DNA from 4 places in the Klebsiella sp. F11 genome. Region 2 is predicted to be linked to each of the others. Evidence: predicted binding sites of a transcription regulator. Region 2 holds the regulator's gene; each other region holds the start of a gene.
The links. The regulator CRP, encoded in region 2, controls carbon source genes, mostly activating them, when cyclic AMP is high. The targets are predictions, from matches to a motif close to ATGTGANNNNNNTCACAT.
Positions count from the first base shown of each region.

Region 1: the regulator CRP is predicted to act here: its motif matches at 2,821-2,838, upstream of AC1M2H_RS23040 (2-hydroxycarboxylate transporter family protein).
Region 3: the regulator CRP is predicted to act here: its motif matches at 1,382-1,399, upstream of focA (formate transporter FocA).
Region 4: the regulator CRP is predicted to act here: its motif matches at 2,035-2,052, upstream of AC1M2H_RS25765 (YjcB family protein).

Region 1 covers NZ_CM160060.1:4,685,313-4,689,941, forward strand. The annotation lists gene rapA (RNA polymerase-associated protein RapA) at 1-4, shown strand, start outside; gene rluA (bifunctional tRNA pseudouridine(32) synthase/23S rRNA pseudouridine(746) synthase RluA) at 17-676, shown strand; gene citX (citrate lyase holo-[acyl-carrier protein] synthase) at 738-1,226, opposite strand; gene AC1M2H_RS23040 (2-hydroxycarboxylate transporter family protein) at 1,396-2,763, opposite strand; gene AC1M2H_RS23045 (ATP-binding protein) at 3,051-4,629, shown strand, end outside.
Region 2 covers NZ_CM160060.1:414,206-418,834, forward strand. The annotation lists gene AC1M2H_RS02030 (YccS/YhfK family putative transporter) at 1-2,023, opposite strand, end outside; gene crp (cAMP-activated global transcriptional regulator CRP) at 2,076-2,708, opposite strand; gene AC1M2H_RS02040 (OsmC family protein) at 3,015-3,419, shown strand; gene AC1M2H_RS02045 (phosphoribulokinase) at 3,475-4,344, opposite strand; gene AC1M2H_RS02050 (YheU family protein) at 4,381-4,599, opposite strand; gene AC1M2H_RS02055 (hydrolase) at 4,596-4,629, opposite strand, start outside.
Region 3 covers NZ_CM160060.1:3,738,245-3,742,873, forward strand. The annotation lists gene ycaO (30S ribosomal protein S12 methylthiotransferase accessory factor YcaO) at 1-1,075, shown strand, start outside; gene focA (formate transporter FocA) at 1,459-2,316, shown strand; gene pflB (formate C-acetyltransferase) at 2,368-4,629, shown strand, end outside.
Region 4 covers NZ_CM160060.1:5,237,779-5,242,407, forward strand. The annotation lists gene soxS (superoxide response transcriptional regulator SoxS) at 1-95, shown strand, start outside; gene AC1M2H_RS25760 (EAL domain-containing protein) at 80-1,684, opposite strand; gene AC1M2H_RS25765 (YjcB family protein) at 2,177-2,458, shown strand; gene AC1M2H_RS25770 (ABC transporter permease) at 2,512-3,354, opposite strand; gene AC1M2H_RS25775 (ABC transporter permease) at 3,369-4,199, opposite strand; gene AC1M2H_RS25780 (ABC transporter substrate-binding protein) at 4,268-4,629, opposite strand, start outside.

The DNA of each region.
Region 1 (4,629 bases), 1.4 Mb from region 2:
GTAACGGAACGCGAATATGGCGATGGAAAACTACAATCCGCCGCAGGATCCCTGGCTGATTATCCTCTATCAGGATGAGCACATTATGGTGGTCAACAAGCCGAGCGGCCTGCTGTCCGTGCCGGGGCGCCTGGAGGAGCATAAAGACAGCGTGATGACGCGCGTGCAGCGCGACTTCCCGCAGGCCGAGTCGGTTCACCGGCTGGATATGGCCACCAGCGGCGTGATTGTGGTGGCGCTGACCAAAGCGGCGGAGCGCGAGCTGAAGCGGCAGTTTCGCGAGCGCGAGCCGAAGAAGCAGTACGTCGCCCGCGTGTGGGGGCACCCGCAGCCTGCGGAAGGTCTGGTGGATTTGCCGCTGATTTGCGACTGGCCGAACCGGCCAAAGCAGAAGGTGTGCTACGAAACCGGCAAGGCGGCGCAAACCGAGTATGAGGTGCTGGAGTACGCGGACGATAACAGCGCCCGCGTGCGCCTGAAGCCAATTACCGGGCGCTCGCACCAGCTGCGCGTGCATATGCTGGCCCTCGGCCACCCGATTCTCGGCGACCGCTTTTATGCGACGCCGGAAGCGCTGGCGATGGCCCCGCGCCTGCTGCTGCACGCCGAGACGCTGACCATCACCCATCCCGCGTTCGGCAACGCGATGACCTTCCGCGCGCCGGTCGACTTCTGACCGCTGATTCCCCGGGCTACGGCGTCACGCCTTGCCCGGGCGATCCTCAGGCACGCATCCGTTAGTCGCGGGCAAACCAGGCGTCAATCATCTGTTCTACGTGAGCGGCCGACTGCTGCGGGTGGCGATCGTTGCTCTCGGCAGCAGACGGGCGGCTCTGCAGGCCGTCCGCCGGGCAAATCACTTCGATATTCCATAAACGCCCCAGCGGATGGGATTGCGTCAGCTCCGTGCACAGCGCGTTAATTTCACCGGCAGAGTGCTCAACGCACCACAGCGCTTCCGGCCCGGTTGGCAGCCACTGCACCTGACGATCCAGCGTTTGCCAGCGGTGTTTCCACAGCAGCTGATCGAAAGCCTGCAGCGCCACGCCCATCATATTGCGATAGCGGATGCTGTCTTTCTCCGCGCCCGGCGTCACCAGGGTGAGCGAAATAACCGGCTGCTGATAATGGGTTAACCAGTCGTTCTGACGAGCTTCACGCTGCGCTTTCACCGCCAGCAGGTTTTCAACGCTGGCGCCCGCACGGGCGGGAGTATCCACGGACATTAATTCCTCTCCTTCACTAAATAAAATAACGGCGGCAGGGGCCGTCGCGATAACGGATTTCGCTGCTGATTGTATCGCTAAATGCACAGAATTTAGCGATACAGGACAAAGAAATTTTCTTCGTCCTGTGGTGCGAAATAGCAGTTTTTCCTGTTAGCGCAGAACTAAATCACGCCATGAAGTGGCTAAGAAATAGCAGCCCCAGAGAGACATTGATCGCGCCGCCGATGCGGGTGGCGATTTGGGCGAACGGCATCAGGTTCATGCGGTTGCCGGAGGTCAGAATCGCCACGTCGCCGGTTCCCCCCTGGCCGCTCTGGCAGCAGGAGACGATCGCCACATCGATCGGGTGCATACCAATTTTTTTACCGACAAAGAACCCGGTCGCCACCAGCGCGGAAACGGTGCAGATAATCACCAGCAGATTAGTGATAGTAAAGGCGTTAACCAGCTCCTGCCACGGCGTAATGGCGACGCCAACGGCAAACAGAATCGGATAGGTCACCGCCGTGCGGAAGAACTTATACACCACCTGAGAGCCCTCCTGCAGGCGCGGCGATATGCCGTTAGCCAGCTTCAGCAGCACCGCCAGGAACAGCATGCCCACCGGCGCCGGCAGGCCAATCATCTTCTGGCCCAGCATCCCAAGCATATAGAGCAGCACCGCCAGCAGCGCCCCGGACGCCAGGGTCGCCACGTCCGTTTTGCCGCCGAAGCTTTCGTCACCGGAATCGTTGCGCTGCGCTTCGTTGCTGCGGTTCGGCATCAGCTGGCCTTCGCCGGTCAGATGCGGGAAGCGCTTGCCCAGCTGGTTCAGGCTGCCGGAGATGACAATCGCCGTCAGGCTGCCCAGCATAACCATCGGCAGGACGCGGCCTAACGCGACGCCCTGATCCATATGCATCAGCGCGGCGTAGCCAATCGACAGCGGTATCGCCCCTTCCCCTACGCCGCCGGCCATAATCGGCAGGACGATAAAGAAAAATACCTGGAACGGCTCCAGGCCTAATGCCGTCCCGACGCCAACGCCGACCAGCATGCCGACAATTTCACCGCACACCATCGGGAAGAAAATGCGCAGAAAGCCCTGAATCAGCGTGGTGCGGTTCATGCTCATTATGCTGCCGACGATAATGCAGCAGATATAGAGATAGAGAATATTGGTCGACTTGTAGAATTTGGTGGTGGATTCCACCACCACGTCCGGCAGCAGGCCGTAGTGGACCAGCGCCGAGGGAATAAAGGTCGCACAGATTGCCGCCGCGCCGAGCTTGCCGAGCACCGGCAGGCGCTTGCCAAACTCGCCGCAGGCAAAGCCAAAAAAGGCCAGCGTCGCCACCATCACCACAATGTCGCTCGGCAGCTTGCCGCCCAGACAGTCAAGGGCAATTAAGCCGCCAGCCAGCAGGAACAGAGGCAGCGGGATAATCCCGACTTTCCGGTTGTCCATAACGTGCCACCAGCGCTGTTTCAGCGTGGCCTTTGGGGTGTCGATGGGGTCGAGGGTCGCAGAGAATGCATTGTCTGTGGTGCTCATAGGTTTAGCCCTTTAGTTATTATCCATCTTCAGACTAGGGGGGAATAAGCCGGCTTAATGTGAGGATCGCCAGATTAAAAATGAAGTTTTAATGGGCACTATGGTTTTTATGGTTTCTATTCCCGGCGTGATATATCTCTGATTTATTAGCGTGGTTTTTATGGTTTTTTGTCGTCAGCGCTATAGATCATTTATAAATAGGCTTCGCGGATCGTTTCCGTTCCCTGACCCCGGCGCAGGCGGCCACTCGTTTCTTGCCCGCCTTACTGAGACTCTGAACAAAGCCTATGAAAGTTTCCTTTCAATTTAAGCTGTTTATTTCCCTGGTGGCGTTTTTCTCGATCCTGTTCGCCCTGCTGGGCGTTTATTACTATTTCGATGCCAGCCATCAGCTTTATCAGGAGATGAGCACCCGCGCCCAAATACAGGCCGAAGAGATCGCCCTGATGCCCAATTTACGCCAGCAGGTTGCCCGCAAGGACCCGCAGGGAATAAAAACCTTTATGCAGGAAATCGCCGCCCGCAGCGACGCCAGCTTTATTGTTATCGGCGACGCGCGGGGCGTGCATCTGTTCCACTCCGTGCACCCGGAGTGGATCGGCACCCGGCTGGTGGGCGGCGATAATCAGGCGGTGCTGGAGGGGCAAACTATTACCACCATCCGCAAAGGCGGGCTCGGGGTTTCGCTGCGCAGCAAGGCGCCGATACGTAACGACGCGGGCCAGGTGGTGGGGATTGTTTCCGTCGGCTATCTGACCAGCTATCTCGAGAGCGTTACGCTGCAAAAAGTCATCAATATCTTCGTCGCCGCCGTGCTGCTGCTGGTTGCGCTATTTATCTTCTCCTGGTACTTCACCCGCAGCATCAAAAAGCAGATCTTCTCCCTGGAGCCGCGGGAGATCGGCCTGCTGGTGCGCCAGCAAAAGGCGATGATGGAGTCAATTTATGAAGGGGTTATCGTCATCGATCATACCCGCCGCATTAACGTCATTAACCACGCCGCCCGCAGCCTGCTCGGCCTTAGCCAGCCCGCGCACCGGCTGCGCGGGCAGTCTATCGATAGCGTCATCGTCCCGCAGCCGTTTTTCGCCAGCGGCGAGATGCTGGAAAGCGATACGCACGATGAGCTATGCCGCTTCAACCAGCTCACCGTTCTTGCCAGCCGGGTACGCATCATGCTGGAGAACTCGCTGCAGGGCTGGGTGATCACCTTCCGCGATCGCGATGAGATCAACTCGCTTAGCGCCCAGCTCAGCCAGGTGAAGCGCTACGTGGATAACCTGCGCATCATGCGCCATGAGCAGCTGAACCGCATGACCACGCTTTCCGGTCTGCTGCATATGGGCCACTACGACGAGGCCATTCGCTATATTCAGGCGCAGTCGGAACACGCCCAGGAGCTGCTGGACTTTATATCATCCCGCTTTAGCTCGCCGACGCTCTGCGGCCTGCTGCTTGGCAAGGCCGCCCGGGCGCGGGAGAAAGGCGTCGCGCTGAGCTTCGATCCCGCCTGCCACATCGACCGGCCGCTGCCGTCATTAATCGAATCGGAGCTGATCTCGATTATCGGCAACCTGCTGGATAACGCCATTGAAGCCACCCAGCGCGCCGAACTGCCGCACGAGCCGGTTGAGGTGCTGATCCAGCTCAACGCCCGGGAGCTGATGATTGAAGTGGCCGACCGCGGCGTCGGGATTCGCCCGGAAATCCGCGATCGAATCTTTGAACGCGGCGTCACCACCAAAACCCGTGGCGATCACGGCATCGGCCTGTATCTTATTGAACATTATGTCACTCAGGCTGGCGGCACCATCGAGGTTGCCGATAACTCGCCGCGCGGGGCCATCTTTACGCTATTTATCCCCG
Region 2 (4,629 bases):
CCGACGAGATGGTGTGCATGGTGTTCAGATGATCGAGGATCCGCTGCAGGTGCTGCTCCATGGTACTCAGCGGGCCGCGGGGCACGTCCGCATCCTGCGACTCCATGATATTCACCTCTCCGGCGCTGCCCGGGCCATCGGTATCCAGCCGCTGCTGGCAGCGCTGTAGCGCAATCTCACAGGATTCAAGGTAGCGGCGGGCCAGATCCGGCGTCAGCATATTGTGCTCGCGGGCCAGCGTGGTCATGGCGTTGATATGTTCGACAATAAACTGGCTATGGGTGACCCACAGCTTCATATCGTCAAGATAACGTGAGTTAAAGCCGGGCTCCTGCATCGCCTGATTCAGCGAGTTATACAGCGAGTTATGCGCCTGATTGACGCGCATCCGCCGATAGGCCAGCGCCGGCGCCTGGTGGTCTTCGCTGAGAATGAGCCGGATGGCTTCCTGGTCCGCCTCCAGTGCGTCGTGGGCGTTTTTACGCAGCAGCCCGCTCTGCCACTGCGGCCACAGCCATACCATCCCGCCGAAGGCGATCAGGCACCCGATAAGCGTATCGATAAGCCTGGCGACGATAAACTGTTCTCCGTTGAGCGTTAGCAGCTGCAGGGTATACACCGCCGTGACGGTAAAGCCCACCATTGCCCAGCCGTAGCTCTTGCGAATAATCAGATAGCTCAATAGCGTGATAATCAGCATCGCGGTCAGCGTATAGCCCTCCGGGACGTTGAAGTGCAGCGTTAGTCCGGCAATCGCCAGGCCGGCAAGGGTCCCCGCCGCCCGGTGGACGATGCGGACCCGCGTCGCGCCGTAGCCGTTCTGGGTAACGAAGAGCACCGTCATCAGGATCCAGTAGGGTTTGGGAAGGTTTAGCGCGCTGCCCATCAGGCTTGCGGCGGTGAGCATCACGCAGATGCGGGCGGCGCTGCGCAAAGCCGGCGATTTATAAGAGAGATAGCTTTTCAGCGCAGGCAGCAGCGGCAGGCGCCGCTCCTTATCGGCCATCAGGTTACGCGCGTACAGCGGCCGCTGGGTGCGTAGCACCCTGGCAAGGCGGCCGAAGTGCCATGCGCAGAACTGCCCGACCGGGTTGTCGGGGTGCTGCGAGGCAATTTTCTCCAGCGCGCCGATCTGCTTATCCATGTTAAAGCGTTGCGGATAGCGGTGGTACAGGATGTCGTCCGCCAGTACCCTCAGCCGCGCCGCGACGGTTTGCGCATTCCAGCGGATTACCGCTTCCGCGTGGCTGCGTTCGACCAGCTTCTGCACCTCTTCCGGCTGATGCAGGCTGACGGAAATATGCTCCTGGAGATCGAGGGCAACCTGAAACGCCCGCAGCAGGCGCTTATGATCGTTACGCTGATTGGCCGCTAGCATATGCATCTGCTGGTAGCACAGGGTGATCAGATCGACGACCTTTTGCTGGCGGGTCAACAGAGGAGGCAGCGAGGTTGCCGGGTCGATATGCTGGGTCAGCAGGCTGTATTTGGCTTCACAGTAGTTGGCCAGCTCCCGGTACAGCAGGCTGAGCGATTCGCGCAGCGGCTGCTCGCGCCATAGCCAAAACCAGAACCAGTTGAATAGTCCGTACCACAGCGTGCCGAGCGCGTAGATCAGCAGCGGCTCCCAGACCGGCATATTGCCGGCGAGGCTCAGGGTAAAGATGGCGGCAATCAGCGAGGCGGGCAGCAGCCTCGCGTGCAGCGAGCTGATTTCCGCCGTGACGCCAAGGAGCAGGGTCAGGCCGCTGAGAATTAAAGGGAGCGGGATATCATGCTGGAGCAGGAGCTGAACGATCAGGCTGCAGCCGGCAAAAAGCGAGCCGCCAATAATCAGGCGTTTAAAGAAACGCTTATGCGGCGTATCAAGACCGGCGACGTTGCAGCATGCGGGAACCAGCGAGAACAGCAGGCCCTGCTGCAGATGACCGAGAAGGAGGCCAACTGCGACCGGCAGACACAGCACCAGCGTTTGCCGCAGTGCGTAGTTGACTTCAGGGTGGTAAATCAGCCTGCGCCACATAGAGGGAAAACAGAAACGGCGTATTGCAGGGGCAATACGCCGTTTTATCAGCTTAACGCGTGCCGTAGACGACGATAGTTTTACCGTGCGCGGAGATCAGATTTTGATCTTCCAGCATTTTCAGGATACGGCCAACGGTTTCACGCGAGCAGCCGACGATCTGACCGATTTCCTGACGGGTAATTTTGATTTGCATACCGTCCGGGTGGGTCATCGCGTCAGGCTGTTTTGCCAGGTTCAGCAACGTCTGGGCGATGCGGCCGGTGACGTCGAGGAAGGCAAGGTTACCCACTTTCTCAGAGGTAACCTGCAGACGGCGGGCCATCTGCGACGAGAGACGCATCAGGATGTCCGGGTTAACCTGGATCAGCTGACGGAATTTTTTATAGGAGATTTCGGCCACTTCACATGCGGTTTTCGCACGTACCCAGGCGCTACGCTCCTGGCCTTCTTCAAACAAGCCTAATTCACCGATGAAATCGCCCTGGTTGAGGTAAGAGAGAATCATCTCTTTACCTTCTTCATCCTTGATGAGCACAGCCACAGAGCCTTTGACGATGTAGTACAACGTTTCTGCTTTTTCACCCTGGTGGATCAGCGTGCTTTTAGATGGGTACTTATGAATGTGGCAATGAGACAAGAACCATTCGAGGGTAGGGTCTGTTTGCGGTTTGCCAAGCACCATGCGCGGTTATCCTCTGTTATAAGCTATCTCCGGGTGCCGACACTACACGGCATCCGGGCATGCAATCGTATTGTTTCCCTATGCCTGGGAAGCTGGCTGGTGATTTTTCTGCAGCCTGTAATGTGAATTCCTCTGCATACATGCAGTACATCAATGTAATACTGTAGCATCCTGACTGTTTTAGCATAGCTTTTGCCGCATGTCTCCTGGTGTCTCGCTTCAGCATGATGCAGGTCGCCTTCCGTTGCCAGATTTGTTATGTGCGCGTAATCTGTCAGGAAAATTGCAACCTTGGAGTTAAATTTTATGCAAGCTCGTGTGAAATGGGTCGAAGGGCTAACCTTCATCGGTGAGTCGGCTTCCGGCCACCAGATTTTGATGGACGGCAACTCCGGGGATAAAGCGCCGAGCCCGATGGAAATGGTGCTGATGGCCGCCGGCGGCTGTAGCGCCATCGACGTGGTCTCAATTTTGCAAAAAGGACGCCATGATGTGACCAACTGTGAGGTGAAGCTGACCTCAGAGCGTCGGGAAGAGGCGCCGCGCCTGTTTACCCACATCAACCTGCATTTTATCGTCACCGGCCGCGAGCTGAAGGATGCGGCCGTTTCGCGGGCGGTAGACCTGTCGGCGGAAAAATACTGCTCGGTGGCGCTGATGCTGCAAAAAGCGGTAAATATCACGCATTCGTACGAGGTTATTGAGGGCTAAGCCGAATGGCCAGCCCGTCGCCCCGGCTTGCGTCGTCGCCGGGGTTGCTAACGGCTTAACCGATCTTTTTCCCCGCCATCAGCCGTTCCACCAGCGGCGCCATGATCAGCTCCATCGCCAACCCCATTTTGCCTCCCGGCACCACCAGCGTATTGATATGCGAGATAAACGACCCTTGCAGCATCGCCAGCAGCCACGGGAAGTCGATATCCTGCAGGTTGCGGAAGTGGATCACCACAAAGCTTTCATCCAGCGAGGGAATGCCTTTGGCGGCGAAGGGGTTCGACGTATCAACGGTGGGGACCCGCTGGAAGTTGATATGGGTGCGCGAGAACTGCGGGGTGATGAAGTTAATATAATCCTCCATCGAACGGACGACCGAATCCATTACCGCCTCGCGGGAATGCCCGCGTTCGCTGGTGTCGCGGATCAGCTTCTGAATCCACTCCAGGTTGACGATAGGCACGACGCCCACCAGCAGGTCGACGTTTTGCGCCACGTTGTGCTGTGGCGTGACAACGCCGCCGTGCAGCCCTTCGTAAAACAGGACGTCGGTCGGCTCCGGCAGCGGCTGCCAGGGCGTGAAGGTGCCCGGCACCTGATTCCACGGCACGGCCTCGTCATAGGTATGCAGATATTTTCTCGACTGGCCGGTTCCGCTACGCCCGTATTCGAGGAAGGTATTTTCCAGCAGGCCGAAGTCGTTCGCTTCCGGACCAAAATAGCTGATGTGTTTCCCCTGATCCCGCGCTTTGCGGATCGCCATGTCCATTTCCGGGCGGGTATAGCGATGGAAGCTATCGCCCTCGACTTCGGCGGCACGCAGATTCAACTGGGCGAAGATCTTGCGAAAGGCGAGGCTGGTGGTGGTTGTTCCCGCGCCGCTGGAGCCCGTGACGGCAATCACCGGATGTTTGGCAGACATATCAACTCCCAGATTAAACGATGGTGTGGCGCCGCCTTAGCCGTGGAACTGCTTGCGGGGCATGATGTTGACCGTCTCGTGCAGCTCTGACCACACCAGTACGGCTTCTCCGCTTTTCAGCTGCTGTTTTACATCGGCGACCTTATCGGTCAGCGAGCGTTCATGTTCACCATAATCGGTGCCTTCGCGCAACACAAAGCTTTCAATCAGGTTATCCAGCGTTTCGGGATCCAGATCCTGCCAGGGAATAATCATTTTTTTCCTTCCAGCCAGCGCGTTAGCCAG
Region 3 (4,629 bases), 2.3 Mb from region 2:
CGTGGTGGAGTCGATTAATAAGCTGGAAGCGGAAGGTTTCCCGATTTTTGCCTACGACGGCTCGCTGGGCGGCAAGTATCCGGTGATCTGCGTGGTGCTGTTTAACCCGGAAAACGGAACCTGCTTCGCCTCCTTCGGCGCGCATCCTGACTTCGGCGTCGCGCTGGAACGCACCGTCACCGAGCTGCTGCAGGGCCGCAGCCTGAAGGATCTCGACGTCTTCACGCCGCCCACCTTCGATGACGAAGAAGTGGCCGAACACGCCAACCTTGAAACCCACTTTATCGACTCCAGCGGCCTGATCTCCTGGGATATGTTCAAACAGGATGCCGACTATCCGTTCGTCGACTGGAACTTCTCCGGTACCACGGAAGAGGAGTTCGCCACCCTGATGGCCATCTTTAAACAAGAAGATAAAGAGGTCTACATCGCCGATTACGAGCACCTGAGCGTCTATGCCTGCCGGATCATCGTCCCGGGGATGTCGGATATCTATCCGGCAGAAGACCTGTGGCTGGCGAACAACAGCATGGGCAGCCATCTGCGCGAAACGCTCCTCTCTCTGCCGGGCAGCGAATGGGAGAAAGAGGACTATCTGGCGCTGATTGAGCAGCTGGATGATGAAGGTAATGACGACTTTACCCGCGTTCGCGAGCTGCTGGGCCTGGCAACCGGCAAAGACAACGGCTGGTATACGCTGCGTATTGGCGAACTGAAAGCGATGTTGGCGCTGGCCGGCGGCGATCTGGAGCAGGCGCTGATCTGGACGGAGTGGACCATTGAGTTCAATGCGTCAATCTTCAGCGCCGAGCGCGCGAACTACTACCGCTGCCTGCAAACGCTGCTGCTGCTGAGCCAGGAAGAAGAACGTCAGCCGCTGCAGTATCTGAACGCCTTTGTCCGCATGTACGGCGTAGACGCGGTGGAAGCCGCCAGCGCTGCGCTAAGCGGCGAAGCGCCGTTCTACGGCCTGCAGGCGGTAGATAGCGATCTGCGCGCGTTCCCGGCCCATCAGTCCTTACTGGCAGCCTACGAGAAGCTGCAGCGCGCTAAGGCGGCCTACTGGGCGAAATAGCCCTCAGCGCCGTCGGAAGTGCCCCATCACGGAGTCGTTTACGGCTCCGTTTTTTTATATTTAATTCACGGGGACAATAACTTGTAGTTGCAAAGTTAATTTACGGTGAAAATTGATCGCACAGCACTTTGGAGATGTTAATTTTAATAAAAATACCCCATTTTAATTAACCGTTACCCTGGCCTCAAAATGAAAAAAATCAACATAATTTGTAAATATTAAAATTTATTTTTTCATTGAAAAACATATAGTTATCATTAATTACCCCAAAAACCATACGCTAAACGGGCTTATAGTTCCGGTGGGATATGATCTACATCAATTTCCCTTCTATAATGCTTTGTTAGTATCTCACCGCCGACTTATATAAAGAGAGAGTTAGTGTGAAAGCTGACAACCCTTTTGATCTTTTACTCCCCGCAGCGATGGCGAAAGTCGCCGAAGAAGCGGGTGTCTATAAAGCGACAAAGCACCCGATGAAGACCTTTTATCTGGCGATTACCGCTGGCGTCTTTATCTCCATTGCTTTTGTCTTCTACATCACCGCGACGACCGGTACTGCCGCGATGCCTTTCGGTATTGCCAAGTTTATCGGCGGGATCTGCTTTTCATTGGGCTTGATTCTGTGCGTCATCTGCGGTGCTGACCTGTTTACCTCCACCGTGCTTATCGTCGTGGCGAAAGCCAGCGGACGAATTACCTGGGGTCAACTGGCGCGAAACTGGCTCAACGTCTATGTTGGTAACCTGATAGGCGCACTGCTGTTCGTCTTACTGATGTGGCTGTCGGGTGAATATATGACCGCCAACGGCGGCTGGGGGCTCAACGTCCTGCAAACCGCTGACCATAAAATGCATCATACTTTTATTGAAGCCGTCAGCCTGGGTATCCTGGCGAACCTGATGGTCTGCCTCGCGGTGTGGATGAGCTACTCCGGCCGCAGCCTGATGGACAAAGCAATGATTATGGTTCTCCCCGTAGCCATGTTTGTTGCCAGCGGCTTCGAGCACAGTATCGCTAACATGTTTATGATCCCGATGGGTATCGTAATCCGCGACTTTGCAAGCCCGGAATTCTGGACCGCCGTTGGTTCAACTCCGGAAAGTTTCTCTCACCTGACCATCATGAACTTCATCACTGATAACCTGATTCCGGTAACTATCGGGAACATTATCGGCGGTGGTCTGCTGGTTGGGTTGACATACTGGGTCATTTACCTGCGTGGCGACGACCATCACTAAGGGTTGTTTCAGGCAGTAAATAAAAAATCCACTTAAGAAGGTAGGTGTTACATGTCCGAGCTTAATGAAAAGTTAGCCACAGCCTGGGAAGGTTTTGCGAAAGGTGACTGGCAGAACGAAGTCAACGTCCGTGACTTTATCCAGAAAAACTACACCCCGTACGAAGGTGACGAGTCCTTCCTGGCTGGCGCAACTGACGCGACCACCAAGCTGTGGGACAACGTAATGGAAGGCGTTAAACAGGAAAACCGCACTCACGCGCCTGTTGATTTCGATACTTCCCTTGCATCCACCATTACTTCTCACGACGCAGGCTACATCGAGAAAGCGCTCGAGAAAATCGTTGGTCTGCAGACTGAAGCTCCGCTGAAACGTGCGATCATCCCGTTCGGCGGCATTAAAATGGTTGAAGGTTCTTGCAAAGCGTACGATCGCGAGCTGGACCCGATGCTGAAAAAAATCTTCACCGAGTACCGTAAAACTCACAACCAGGGCGTGTTTGACGTTTACACCAAAGACATCCTGAACTGCCGTAAATCCGGCGTGCTGACCGGTCTGCCGGACGCCTACGGCCGCGGTCGTATCATCGGTGACTACCGCCGCGTTGCGCTGTACGGCATCGACTTCCTGATGAAAGACAAATACGCTCAGTTCCTGTCTCTGCAGGAACGTCTGGAAAACGGCGAAGATCTGGAAGCGACCATCCGTCTGCGCGAAGAGATCTCCGAGCAGCACCGCGCGCTGGGTCAGATCAAAGAGATGGCGGATAAATACGGCTGCGATATCTCTGCTCCGGCACAAACCGCGCAGGAAGCTATCCAGTGGACCTACTTCGGTTACCTGGCCGCCGTTAAATCTCAGAACGGCGCGGCAATGTCCTTCGGTCGTACCTCCAGCTTCCTGGATATCTTCATCGAACGTGACCTGAAAGCCGGTAAAATCACCGAGCAGGACGCACAGGAAATGATTGACCACCTGGTCATGAAGCTACGTATGGTTCGCTTCCTGCGTACTCCTGAGTATGATGAACTGTTCTCCGGTGACCCGATTTGGGCAACTGAATCCATCGGCGGTATGGGCGTTGACGGCCGTACCCTGGTCACTAAAAACAGCTTCCGCTTCCTGAACACCCTGTACACCATGGGGCCGTCTCCGGAGCCGAACATCACCATTCTGTGGTCTGAAAAACTGCCGCTGAGCTTCAAAAAATACGCGGCTAAAGTCTCCATCGATACCTCTTCTCTGCAGTACGAGAATGACGATCTGATGCGTCCGGACTTCAACAACGATGACTACGCTATCGCCTGCTGCGTAAGCCCGATGGTTGTTGGTAAGCAAATGCAGTTCTTCGGCGCTCGCGCTAACCTCGCGAAAACCATGCTGTACGCGATCAACGGCGGCGTTGATGAAAAACTGAAAATGCAGGTTGGTCCTAAAGCTGAACCGATCAAAGGCGACGTTCTGAACTTTGATGAAGTTATGGATCGCATGGATCACTTCATGGACTGGCTGGCTAAACAGTACGTCACCGCGCTGAACATCATCCACTACATGCACGATAAGTACAGCTACGAAGCCTCTCTGATGGCGCTGCACGACCGTGACGTGGTTCGCACCATGGCATGCGGTATCGCCGGCCTGTCCGTTGCCGCTGACTCCCTGTCCGCGATCAAATATGCGAAAGTTAAACCGATTCGTGACGAAAACGGCCTGGCCGTTGACTTCGCAATCGAAGGCAAATACCCGCAGTTTGGTAACAACGACTCTCGCGTAGATGACATGGCCGTTGACCTGGTTGAACGTTTCATGAAGAAAATTCAGAAACTGCACACCTACCGCAACGCTATCCCGACGCAGTCCGTTCTGACCATCACTTCTAACGTTGTGTATGGTAAGAAAACCGGTAACACCCCGGACGGTCGTCGCGCTGGCGCGCCGTTCGGACCAGGCGCTAACCCGATGCACGGTCGTGACCAGAAAGGCGCCGTCGCCTCTCTGACCTCCGTTGCAAAACTGCCGTTTGCTTACGCTAAAGATGGTATCTCTTACACCTTCTCTATCGTTCCTAACGCTCTGGGTAAAGACGACGAAGTTCGTAAGACTAACCTGGCCGGCCTGATGGACGGTTACTTCCACCACGAAGCTTCTATCGAAGGCGGTCAGCACCTGAACGTCAACGTTATGAACCGTGAAATGCTGCTCGACGCGATGGAAAACCCGGAAAAATATCCGCAGCTGACCATCCGCGTATCCGGCTACGCAGTACGTTTTAACTCCCTGACTAAAGAGCAGCAGCAGGACGTTATCACTCGT
Region 4 (4,629 bases), 830 kb from region 2:
ATCTGGGCTACGTCTCGCAGCAGACGTTTTCACGGGTGTTCCGCCGGGAGTATGACCGCACCCCCAGCGACTATCGCCATCAGATTTCCGCCTGACGGCTTTGCGCGCAGGGGCTAAGCCGGGCTGGTACCTTAATCAGCCACTGCTTAAACTCCTGCACCGGCATCGCCTTCGCAAAGTGCCAGCCCTGGCAATAGCGGACGCCGCGCTTCTGTAGCCACTTAACCTGGTCCGACGTTTCGACGCCCTCGGCCACGGTTTTCAGGTGCAGGCTGCGCGCCATCTCAATAATATGCTCGGCGATCATATGGCTGGTGCCGTGGGTCGTCAGCGTATCGATAAAGGACTTATCGATCTTGAGAATATCGACATTGAGCGAAGAGAGGTTATGCAGGTTGGAGTAGCCGGTGCCGAAATCATCGATGGCGACTTCATATCCCGCTTCGCGAAAGGCCTGGATCACCGGCGTCGTTTTCTGCACGTCAATAAACCCGCGCTCGGTCACTTCGATTTTAATCTGGTTGATGCACACCGCATGGCTTCGCGCCTTTTCACTAATCTGGCTAATCAGCCGCGCGGAGTGGAAATCCGTGGCCGAGAGGTTAATCGCGACGTACAGCTGAGGATGGCTGGCGAGGAATTCGCCCAGATCGGCAAACACCTCATCCACCACGTAGTCCGTCACCTGCGCGATCAGCCCTTCGTTTTCCGCCAGCGGGATGAACTCAGCCGGGCTCATCACCGGACCATCGCGCCCGGGCCAGCGCAGCAGCGCTTCGGCCCCGACGCAGCGGTTCGTTTTAATATCAACGATCGGCTGATAGTGCAGGCACAGCTGGCGGCGGCACAGCGCGCGCTGTAGCATGCTGCGCGGGGAGTGATACTGCCGCCGGGTTCTCAGCCACATCAGTAAAATCAATGAGCTACAAATCAGGCCCAGCGGCAGGGTAATCATTATCTGGTCATATAAATTTTTATAATAACCAACGCGCGAGGTGGACATGATCACCGCAATAGGGCGCTTCGCCGAATGGGCAACGGTGTAGACCCGGCGATCCTGCTGGAAAAAGGTATCTTCAGGGCGGATCAGCGGACGTAGCGCCGCGGCGTCGGTATTTTTGCTGACGGAGAAAAACTGATTCGTTTTGGTATCGAACAGACCGTAGGCTAAATCTCTATCGCTGGATATGAGCGTACTATAGGAAAGTGGGTTAATCACCGCGACATAGTGACCGCGCTGCATATAGGTCATGGCAAAACCGGGATAAAACGGCGTATCACGATAGTAATAGATAGCGATATCCGGTTTCTTTGTATAATTAGCTGTCCCGATACGCCATGCCGTATCGGGGCGAACGGCGGTTGAGCAAAAGAAATCAGCGCCTTTCGCATAGATTAAATCATCGACGTAAAGCAGGCTGCGAACAATATCCAGCATATATCTCTGATGCTGCGGCGAACATATTATCCCCTGGTATTGCAGGGCCTTTTCCCGCGCTTGTTCGACCTCATGAATAACCATTTCGGTTTGCTGCAGCGCCAGTTGAGAAAACGAGCGGAGCTGGTCGTCGGTTTCCACCCTTGCCCGGTGTTGGGCAAGCCACGATGCCACAACCACTGGCAGCAGGATGAACAGGGTAATACCGAATATTCTCAACGCCTTATGCGAAACACTACGACTCATTTCCGCTTTATATCCATGCGATACGCCTTAGTCACGGTAAAAGCCCACAATGGCAGATGCCTACTCTTATACAACACTCAGTCATTTAGCAATCGGCTATTTGGCGTAAAAACCATACACCTGATAATGATGAATAATACTAATTTATAGAACAATCGAGAAACATTCTCGACATAATGAGAGCGGCGCCGCGTTTATAAGTATGGCAAAAAAAGAGTCCGGCGTATTAAAGCGCCAGCTTTACCGTCATGGCGGGCGTGGCTATGGCTCGCCGCGCCATTAACCACAATATTAAAATGGTTTAAGAGCACATAAAAAACGCAATTTTTGGCTGGTGAATAAAAGAACAAGTGTGATATAGTTCACATATCCTAATGAAACGGAAACATTGTTTCATTGTTCGTTTGTTTGCCCGTCGATAGCCAGAGCGCCACGTCATCGTCAGTCTCGCCAGGTTGTCAAAGGCCCCGACTTTCTTTGAGGATCAGGTTAATGGCTTCCATTACTACCAGTGTCATACTGCTGCGCTGGCCGCTGGTGAGCGCAGTGCTGATGTTTTTAGCCAGCTCGATGAATATTCAGCTGCGTAAAAGCGACTACGCCGGCTTAGCGGTGATCTGCAGCGGCCTGGGGCTGGTCGCCGCCTGCTGGTTTGCCACCGGCCTGCTCGGCATCACGCTGATCGACGTTGCCAAAATCTGGGGCAACATTAAAGACGTCATGGTTGAAGTGATGAGCCAGACGCCGCCAGAGTGGCCGATGATTATGACCTGATAGTAAAAACGCTTCCCACCGGGAAGCGTTTTTACTGGCGGGTAGCCTGAGCGCTATTTGCCCATTTTCGCCAGCATTTCCGGGCGCATAAATTTATGAATAACCAGCATAAACAGCAGCGACGGCAGTAATAAAATCAGCGCGGTAATAGACGACACCTGATAGTTTCCCGACATGCTGGCGTTGTATAGCAGCAGCGGCAGCGTGGTGATATCCGGCGCGCCGACAAAAAAGGTGCCGGTAAACTCATCCAGCGACTCCAGAAACACAAAGATGCTGGCGGCGATTATCCCCGGCGATGCCTGGGGCAAAACGATATGCCAAAACGTATACACCGCCCCGGCTCCCAGATTACGTGACGCTCTTGCCAGCAGCGGATCGACCGCTGAGAACGCCGCCACGCAGATCCATACCGAATACATCAGACCGTGCACGCTGTGCACCAGCACCACGCCGGCCACGGTGCCGTTGAGCCCCCACTGATAGAAAAGTCGGGCGATATTCATATATACCGTCAGGTTAGGGAAGGCCTGCGGAATAAGAAACAGCAGCATAAAGCCCACCCGCAGCGGCATGCCTCGCCGCGATAGCGCATAGCCGGCGGGGATCGAAATCAGCAGGCACACCAGCACCGACAGCACGGCAATCAGCACGCTGGTCAGCAAAGAGCCGGAGACATCGCTATAGGGGCTGAACACCTGATACCAGTATTTCAGCCCCCACTGGCTGGGCAGGGCGTGGGGAAAAAACCAGCTTTCGGCCACCGTCCAAATCAGTAGATTCAGCAGCGGGCCAAACATCGCCAGCAGCATCAGAACCAGCAGCAGCGTCTGCAGCGGCAGGCTGGCGCTTAGCTTTCTCCGCCCTTTCGCCAGCAGCGTCGCGGGTGGCGTCATCGTAACCTCCTTCATCATTCTCCCCCTTTTTGCCGCAGGCTATGACGCAGATAAAACCACGACAGCGCGCCACAGATAAGCAGCGAAACGACGCCCAGGGCGTTAGCTACGGCGTAATCTCCGTAGGAGTTCACGCGAAACGCCATATCAACGGTGATCATCGTCGGCGTGCCGACGCCTATCATCAGCGGCACCGACAGCACCGACATCATGGTGACGGTCGAGAGCACCAGCACCACGCCGATAGCGGGCAGCACCTGCGGCAGAATAATATCAAACAGGATCCGCGGGCGAGAGGCGCCGAGGTTGCGCGCCGCCAGAATTTGCGACTGCTCAAGCGCCGCCATAGCGCCGCAGATCAGCAGCGTGGCGAACGCCAGCTGCTTCCAGACGAAGGTGATAATGATGCCCTTCCAGCCCAGCCAGGAAATAGTCTCCAGCGGGGTGAGCAGATCGCTGGCGACCAGCGCGTTGTTCATGAGGCCGTTTTTGGCCAGAAAGGTGCGCATCATCTGCGCCGCAACGATAAAGGGAATAAACAGCGGCAGGCGATATAAAAATGCCAGCATCCGCACAATCGGCCGACAGGAAGACAAGGTAATCACCGCGGAGAGGGTGATGGAAATCAGCGCCAACAGCGCCACGGAGCTCAGCACCACGATCAGCGTAAACAGAATATCGTTGGAGTAGAGCGCATAGACTTTGCGAAAGTGGGCCAGGGTCAGCCGCTGCGCATCGTCGGTAAAGGCGGCAATCAGCGAGAAGCCCAGCGGATATAAAAACAGCACGGTGATGGTCAGCGCGGCGGGAGCCACCAGCAGCAGATATTTCAGCGAAATACGCATAGCAAACCTGATATTAGCGGAGAGAAACGCCCGGGCCGGCGCGGAGCCGTTCCGGGCATCGACGAAGATTAGTTGGCGACCTGACTTTCGTAGCCTTCTTTAATATCGTCAAAATAGGCGCTAATCGGGAAGCTTTTGCCGTATTCCGCCAGCGCCTGCGGCGAGATCTCAGCAAACAGCTTTTGCCACGTCCCCGCATCCAGCTGCGGCTTAACGTGCTGCGCATCGATGCCGGGATACCAGTTAAACTGCTTCACGATCCCCTGCGCCTGTACCTCCGGGCTGGTCGCCAGCGCAATAAATTCGCGCGCCAGCTGCGGATTCGCCGCCTTCACCGGAGTGACGTAATACATCGGCTGCCCGGGCATGCCCGGCGCCAGCAGGGAGAGCTTGATCGACGGCGGCAGTTTGCCCTGATCTTTCCAGCTGT